DNA from 2 places in the Variovorax sp. GW821-FHT10C12 genome. Region 1 is predicted to be linked to the other one. Evidence: predicted binding sites of a transcription regulator. Region 1 holds the regulator's gene; the other holds the start of a gene.
The links. Region 1 encodes HrcA, which represses chaperone genes, less so after heat shock. Its sites were predicted from a motif close to TTAGCACTCNNNNNNNNNGAGTGCTAA; they were not measured.
Positions count from the first base shown of each region.

Region 2: the regulator HrcA is predicted to act here: its motif matches at 2,058-2,084, upstream of AC07OH_RS18810 (co-chaperone GroES).

Region 1 covers NZ_JBWKNE010000004.1:363,263-367,468, forward strand. Annotated here, with positions in the region: gene AC07OH_RS21070 (efflux RND transporter permease subunit) at 1-652, opposite strand, end outside; gene AC07OH_RS21075 (efflux RND transporter periplasmic adaptor subunit) at 672-1,799, opposite strand; tRNA gene AC07OH_RS21080 (tRNA-Ile) at 2,060-2,136, opposite strand; gene hrcA (heat-inducible transcriptional repressor HrcA) at 2,172-3,179, opposite strand; gene AC07OH_RS21090 (NAD kinase) at 3,211-4,116, shown strand; gene recN (DNA repair protein RecN) at 4,154-4,206, shown strand, end outside.
Region 2 covers NZ_JBWKNE010000003.1:497,189-501,394, forward strand. Annotated here, with positions in the region: gene groL (chaperonin GroEL) at 1-1,624, opposite strand, end outside; gene AC07OH_RS18810 (co-chaperone GroES) at 1,681-1,971, opposite strand; gene AC07OH_RS18815 (cupredoxin domain-containing protein) at 2,388-2,879, shown strand; gene AC07OH_RS18820 (TonB-dependent receptor) at 2,931-4,206, opposite strand, start outside.

The DNA.
Region 1 (4,206 bases):
CCACCGACACCTGCGTGTTCTGCGCGGTGATGGCGGCCGTGACGTCGGACGGCATCAGCTGGTAACTGGCCAGCCGGTGCGGGTCGAGCCAGATGCGCATGGCGTACGCAGCGCCGAAGGCCTGCACCGAGCCCACACCGTCGACGCGGCTGATCGGGTCGCGCAGGTTGCTGGCCATCCAGTCGGCGATGTCGGTGTCGGTGCGCTGGCCGGTCTCGTCGTAGAGCGCCACGATCAGCAGGAAGTTGTTCTGCGACTTGGCGACCGTCACGCCCTGCTGCTGCACCGCCTGCGGCAGCCGGCTGGTGGCCTGGCTGACCTTGTTCTGCACCTGCACCTGCGCGGTGTCGGGGTCGATACCCTGGCGGAAGGTGACGTTGATCTCGGCCCAGCCGGCCGCGCTGCTGGTCGACTTGAAATACATCAGGCCATCGATGCCCTTGAGCTGCTGCTCGAGCACCTGCGTGACGCTGTTTTCCACCGCCTGCGCCGAGGCGCCGGGGTAGTTGGCCGACACGACCACGGTCGGCGGCGCGATGTCCGGGTACTGCGACACCGGCAGCGTGCGAATGGCCACGCCGCCGGCCAGCATGATGAGGATGGCAATGACCCAGGCGAAGACGGGCCGCTGGATGAAGAAATGAGCGATCACGGGAGGTTGTCGCTTCTGATCAATCGGCCGGCGAAGGCGCGGCGGCGGACGATGCGCCCGCCGTGGACACCGGCACCGGCTTCACTTTTTCGCCAGGGCGCGCGCGCTGCAGGCCATCGACCACCAGGCGGTCGCCCTCGCGCAGGCCCCGGGTCACGACCCAGTGCTCGCCCTCGGTGCTGCGCACTTCGAGCGCGCGCAGCTCGACCTTGTTGTCGGCCGCCACCACCAGCGCGGTCGGCTCGCCCTTCTCGTTGCGGGCCACGCCGCGCTGGGGCGCCAGGATGGCCTGGCGCTCCACGCCGGACTCGACCTGCGCGCGCACGTACATGCCCGGCAGCAGCAGCCCTTGCGGGTTCGGGAATTCCGCACGCAACGTGACCGAGCCGGTGGCCTCGTCGACCGCCACTTCGGAGAACTTCAGCGTGCCGGCATGCGGGTAAGGCAGGCCGTCCTCCATGCGCAGGCGCACCTGGGTGCTGGCCGGCGCCATGTCGCCCGAGATGAAGCGACGCTTGAGCTTCGTCAACGCCAGGCTCGACTGCACCACGTCGACGTAGATCGGATCGAGCCGCTGGATCGTGGCCAGCGCCATCGCCTGGCCCGGCGCCACGAGCGCGCCTTCGGTCACGGCGGAGCGGCCGATGCGTCCCGCGATGGGCGCGGTGATGCGCGTGAAGTCGAGGTTGATGCGCGCCGCCTTCACGGCCGCCTGCGCGGCCTTCACGCCGGCTTGCGCCTGCACCAGCGCCGCCTGCGCCTCTTCGTGTTCCTGCCTGCTCACGGCGTTGGCCTTGACCAGTTCGCCGAAGCGATCGGCCTTGCCGCGCAGGCTGGCGATGGTGGCCTGCGAGGTGGCCAGCGTGGCCTGCGCCTGCTCGTGCGCGGCCTCGAACGGGCCGGGGTCGATCTCGTACAGCACCTGGCCCGCGCGGACCATGCCGCCCTCTTCGAACAGCCGCTTGCGCACGATGCCGTTGACCTGCGGCCGCACCTCGGAGACGCGGTAGGCGGCCGTGCGGCCCGCGAGCTCGGTGTGCACAGCCACGTCGCTGGCGTGCAGCGCCACCACGCCGACTTCGGGCGGCGCGTCATCGGTGGTGGAAGCCTGCTTGGCACCGCATGCAGCGAGCGCGAACAGGGACATCGGAAGCAGAAGCTTGAAAAGCGGGGTCATGGCCATCGGGAATCGCAGTGCGGCGCGCGCAGGGATCACCCGGCTCGTTACATTTGCACTCAAATGGTGCATTCTGCCTTCGATGTTGCATTGCAACCTGAAGGAATCCTGTGTTTGCCGTAGGTGAAATCAGCGGCGGCCGCGGGCCCCGCTCGCGCCCTCGCAGCAGCAAAGAAAAAGGCCGCGCAGTGAGGCCTTCGTCGGAGTGTCTACAGAGGGGGAATGTGTGGTGGTAGGCCGTGAGTGGCTTGAACACTCGACCAACGGATTATGAGTCCGCTGCTCTAACCAACTGAGCTAACGGCCCACGCGGGCCCGATTCTATGCGCCGCGCGCGGCCACTTACTTGCGGTGGCTCAGCGCGTTGCTCACCAGCCGCGACGTGATGTCGACGATCTGAATCATGCGGTCGTACGGCATGCGGGTCGGCCCGATCACGCCCAGCGTGCCGACCACCTGGCCGTCGACCTCGTAGTTGGCGCTGACGATGGACAGCTCCTCGAAGGGCACGACCTGGCTTTCGCCGCCGATGAAGATGCGCACGCCCTCGGCCTTGCTCGACACGTCGAGCAGCCGCATCAGCTGTGCCTTCTCTTCAAAAAGATCGAAGGCGCGCCGCAACTGCCCCATGTCACTGGAGAAATCGGTCACTGACAGCAGGTTGCGCTCGCCGGAGATCACGACGTCGTCGGCCTGGGCATCGGTGAGCACTTCGGAGCTGACCTGCACCGCGGCCTGCATCAGCGCCGCGATTTCACCGCGCAGCTTCTCGACCTCGGACTGCAGCCGGTCGCGCACCTGCTCGATCGTCAGGCCCGCGAAATGCGCGTTGATGTAGTTCGAGGCCTCGACCAGTTGCGACTGCGAGTAGTCGGATTCCGGGAAGATCACGCGGTTCTGCACGTCGCCGTCGGGCGACACGATGATCACCAGCAGCCGCCGCTCCGAGAGTCGCAAAAATTCGATCTGCTTGAACACCGAGGCGCGGCGCGGCGCCATCACGACGCCCACGAACTGCGACAGGTTCGACAGCAGGTGCGCGGCGTTGGCGATCACCTTCTGCGGCTGGTCGGCCGCCAGGCTCGGCGTGCTCATCTGCTCGCGCTGCGCGGTCAGCATGGTGTCGACGAACAACCGGTAACCGCGCGTGGTCGGCACGCGTCCGGCCGAGGTGTGGGGGCTGGCGATGAGCCCCAGCGCCTCGAGGTCGGACATGACGTTGCGGATGGTCGCGGGCGAGAGATCCAGCCCCGCCGACCGCGAGAGCGTGCGTGATCCGACGGGTTGCCCATCGGCGATGTAACGCTCGACCAGCGTCTTCAACAGCAACTTGGCACGGTCGTCCAGCATTGCAAGATTTTAGTGTTGTAATTTGTGAGCTATGACCTCACGCTTTCGTCACGTCGCCCTGATCGGCAAATACCAGGCTTCCGGCGCCCGGGCGCAAGCCGATGCGCGCGACGGCGTGATGGAGGGCATCGGCGCCTTCCTCGAATCGCAGGGTTGCACGGTGTTCGTGGAGCGTTCGTCCTGCGAGGACACCGACGCACCGCCCCACCCGCGCTACCAGGCGCTGTCGGTCGAAGAGATCGGCCAGCGCTGCGACCTCGGCCTCGTGGTCGGCGGTGACGGCACCATGCTCGGCATCGGCCGCCAGCTCGCGTGCTATGGCATCCCGCTGATCGGCATCAACCGCGGCCGACTCGGTTTCATCACCGACATCCCGCTGGACAACTACCAGGCCACGCTGATCCCGATGCTGGCCGGCGAATACGAAGAAGACCACCGCAGCCTGATGCACGCGCAGGTGCTCCGCGACGAGGCCGTCGTGTTCGACGCGCTCGCGATGAACGACGTGGTGGTCAATCGCGGCGCCACCTCGGGCATGGTCGAGATGCGCGTGTCGGTGGGCCGCCATTTCGTGGCCAACCAGCGCGCCGACGGGCTGATCATCGCGTCGCCCACGGGCTCGACGGCCTACGCGCTGTCGGCCGGCGGGCCGCTGCTGCATCCGGCGGTGCCGGGCTGGGTGATGGTGCCGATTGCGCCGCACACGCTGTCCAACCGCCCCGTGCTGCTGCCCGACGCCGACGAGATCGTGATCGAGCTGGTGAGCGGGCGCGACGCCAGCGCCAATTTCGACATGCAGTCGCTCGCCTCGCTCGCCATCGGCGACCGCGTGGTGGTGCGCCGCTCCGACTTCCGGGTGCGCTTCCTGCACCCGCGCGGCTGGAGCTACTTCGACACGCTGCGGAAAAAACTCCATTGGAACGAAGGGGGCTCCTGAATGAAGGACCACGCCCCCAGCTTGAGGACGAACTGAGATGGCTTTGCGACGCATCGCACTGCGCGACTTCGTGATCGTGCGGTCCCTTGA
Region 2 (4,206 bases), on a different contig from region 1:
TGCCACCCATGTCAGGCATGCCGCCGCCACCGCCGGCTTCGTCCTTCGGAGCGTCAGCGATCATGGCTTCGGTCGTCAGCAGCAGCGAGGACACCGAAGCGGCGTTCTGCAGTGCGGTGCGGGTGACCTTCGTCGGGTCTAGGATGCCCAGCTCGAGCATGTCGCCGTACGTGTCGTTCGCAGCGTTGAAGCCGTAGTTGCCCTTGCCGGCCAACACAGCGTTCACCACCACCGAGGCTTCGCCGCCGGCGTTGTTCACGATTTCGCGCAGGGGCGCTTCGATGGCCTTCAGCACCAGCTTGATGCCGGCTTCCTGGTCGGCGTTGTCGCCCTTGACCGAGTCGCCCACAGCTTGCTTGGCACGCAGCAGAGCCACGCCGCCGCCAGCCACAACGCCTTCTTCCACTGCAGCGCGGGTGGCGTGCAGGGCGTCTTCGACGCGAGCCTTCTTTTCCTTCATTTCGACTTCGGTGGCAGCGCCAACCTTGATCACTGCCACGCCGCCGGCCAGCTTGGCCACGCGCTCTTGCAGCTTTTCACGGTCGTAGTCGCTGGTCGCTTCTTCGATCTGAACGCGAACTTGCTTCACGCGGGCTTCGATGTCACCGGCAGCGCCAGCGCCGTCGATGATGATCGTGTTTTCCTTGCCCACTTCGATGCGCTTGGCTTGACCCAGGTCGGCCAGCGTCACCTTTTCGAGCGTCAGGCCCACTTCTTCAGCGATGACCTTGCCGCCCGTCAGGATGGCGATGTCTTCCAGCATGGCCTTGCGGCGGTCGCCGAAGCCAGGAGCCTTCACAGCCACAACCTTCAGGATGCCGCGGATCGTGTTCACGACCAGCGTAGCCAGGGCTTCGCCTTCGACTTCTTCGGCAATGATCAGCAGCGGACGGCCGGCCTTGGCGACTTGCTCCAGCACCGGCAGCAGGTCACGGATGTTGCTGATCTTCTTGTCGAACAGCAGCACGAAGGGGTTGTCGAGCAGCGCCGATTGCTTCTCGGGGTTGTTGATGAAGTAGGGCGACAGGTAGCCGCGGTCGAACTGCATGCCTTCGACGACGTCGAGTTCGCTGTCCAGCGACTTGCCGTCTTCCACGGTGATCACGCCTTCCTTGCCGACCTTGTCCATCGCGTCAGCGATGAGCTTGCCGATGGTTTCGTCGCTGTTGGCCGAGATGGAGCCGACTTGCGCGATTTCCTTGGAGGTGGTGGTGGGCTTGGAAGCCTTCTTCAGCTCGGCGACCAGGGCCGTGACAGCCTTGTCGATGCCGCGCTTCAGGTCCATCGGGTTCATGCCGGCAGCCACCAGCTTGAAACCTTCGCGAACGATGGCTTGGGCCAGGACCGTGGCGGTCGTGGTGCCGTCACCAGCGTTGTCGCTGGTCTTGGAGGCCACTTCCTTCACGAGCTGGGCGCCCATGTTCTGCAGCTTGTCCTTCAGTTCGATTTCCTTGGCCACGGACACACCGTCCTTGGTCACGGTGGGGGCGCCGAACGAACGCTCGAGCACCACGTTGCGGCCCTTGGGGCCCAGGGTCACTTTGACTGCGTTGGCCAGGATGTTGACACCCTCGACCATGCGTGCGCGGGCTTCGCCGCCGAAGACTACGTCTTTTGCTGCCATGATGAATTAACTCCGAATGGATTGAATTGGGATGAGATCGAAAGAGAGGAGAAGAATTACTTCTCGACGACTGCGAACAGGTCGTCTTCCTTCATCACGAGCAGTTCGTCGCCATCGACCTTGACGGTCTGGCCGCTGTACTTGCCGAACAGGACGCGGTCGCCGACCTTGACGGTCAGTGCGGCCAGTTCGCCCTTGTCGTTGCGCTTGCCCGGGCCCACGGCCAGGACTTCACCCTGATCGGGCTTTTCGGCGGCTGCGTCGGGGATGACGATGCCGGAGGCGGTCTTGGTTTCGCTGTCAACACGCTTGACGATCACGCGATCGGCCAAAGGACGAAGTTTCATTGCATCTCCTGGAAGGGTAAGAAACGGGTTTGTTTGTGGTCGGGCGCCGGAGAAACCGGCGACCTGTCGACTGGATGGGAGGGCTGTTAGCACTCGTCAGCAGCGAGTGCTAATCATAAGGGCATTCGATGACCTTTCAAGAGCGTGGCCCTTGCCCTCGTCTCGCACGGCGGTGCTTTTCCGGGGAAACCCCGGGCTGCCGGGTGCCATCGGTCGGAACGTTTGGGGTTCTTTTGTCCGGGTGAAATGAAACCGCTCAGACCCCTGCAGAGGCCGCGCGCGGATTGCTTCTTTGTAATCCACGTGATCGGCGATTGACGGGGCGGGCTTCCTAGAGTCGCGGCACGCCAGCACGCAGCACCGGATGGATGCGCGCGCAGGCCGCCCGATCCACCCTTCCAATCTCCAAGGACACCATGGCTCTCACCTTCCGCAACACCGTTTTCGCTGCCTTGGCCGCACTGGCCGCGGCCGGCGCTTCCGCCTCGGGCACCCATGCCGGTGGCCACGACCACGATGCCGAAGCCGCCGTCGGCAAGCCCGGGGTGGCTGCCAAGGTGACGCGCACGGTCCAGGTCGACATGACGGATTCGATGCGCTTCACGCCGGCGGACATCAAGGTCAAGCAGGGGGAGACGGTGCGCTTCGTCGTCAAGAACTCGGGTGTCCTGAAGCACGAGCTTGTGCTCGGGACCGAGAAGGCGCTCAAGGCGCACTACGACGCGATGAAGAAGAACCCCGAGATGGAGCACGCCGATCCGAACATGGTCACGCTGGCCGCAGGCAAGACCGGCGAGATCGTCTGGCAGTTCACGCAGGCCGGCAAGGTCGATTTCGGCTGCCTGCAGCCAGGCCACTACGACGCCGGGATGAAGGGCGCGGTGCTGGTGGGCAAGGCCGGCAAGTAAAGCAAGAAGCAAGAGGCGGCCGCATGCCGGCCACGCAGCCGCCCGGCACGCTCAGAACTTCGCGCGCAGCGTCAGCTGCACCTCGCGCCCCGGTCCCGGCAGGATCAGGTTGTCCACGCTGCCGTGGGCCGAGACGTAGTACTTGCGGTTCGCGATGTTCTTCAGGTTCAGCGCGATCTCGTAGCGCTCGGTCTTGTAGCTGGCCGCGAGGTCGGCGGTCAGGTACGAGGGCAGCGTGACAAGGTTGCTCAGCGACGCATAGCGCGCGCTGACGTAGTTCAGGCCGCCGCCGGCGCTGAAGCCGTGGCCGAGGTCCTTCATGGCCCACACGAAGGCCGAGTGGCGCGGCGTGAGCGCGGCGGTCTTGCCCTGCACCGGGATCGCGGCGCCCACGGGCAGCTGCAGCGAACTCACGGTGGCGAGCGACTTGGTCATCTTCGCGTCGAGGTAGGCATAGCCTGCGCTCACGTCCCAGCGGCCCGGCAGGCGGCCGTTGAGCGCAAGCTCCAGGCCGTTGGTGCGCTGCGTGCCGACGTTGATCTGGCGGCGCGGGTTGTTCGGGTCGGTGTTCTTGATGCCCGAGCGTTCCAGGTTGAACAGCGCGGTCGTGAGGTTCAGGCCGCCGTCGAGCAGGTCGAACTTGGCGCCGATTTCCTTGTTGACGGTGATCTCGGGCGCGTTGTCGATGTTGCCGGTGGACAGCGCGAAGTTCTCGCCCGAGGGCTGGAACGAGCGGCTGTACGACACGTAGTACGACTGCACCGTGTCGGGCTGCCACACCACGCCGGCGCGCGGGCTGAACCTGCGGTCGGTGCGTTCCAGCGGCGCGAGCTTGCGCTCGAAGCTGGTGTCCTGCTTGAACACGTCGTAGCGCCCGCCGATCAGCGCCTTCCAGTGCGGCGCCAGCGTGATCTGGTCCTGGACGTACACGGCCGCGGTCTTGAACTCGCTGTTGCTCGGGATCGCGCCGTCGGCGAGGTAGGTGGCCAGCGGGATCGGCAGCGGGTCCACCACCGGGCTGAACAGGTTCACGCGCTGCGCGCCCGTGGCGGAAGACACGCTGAACAGGCGCTTGCGCTGCACGCCGAACTCGGCGCCGACCAGCCACTCCTGCTTGAAGCCGCCGATGTCGTTGCGCCAGGTCAGGTCGGTCTGGTTGAACCAGCCGCTCTCGTCGCGCTCGACGATGCCGCGCGTGCGGCCCACCGTCAGGCGCACCGGGTCGGTGGTGCCGCTGGGCAGCGTGTTGTTGCGGTCCAGGTGGTAGCTGGAATAGCGCGTGGTGTTGCGCAGGCTCAGCGCGTCGCTGAAGCGGTGATTCAGCGTG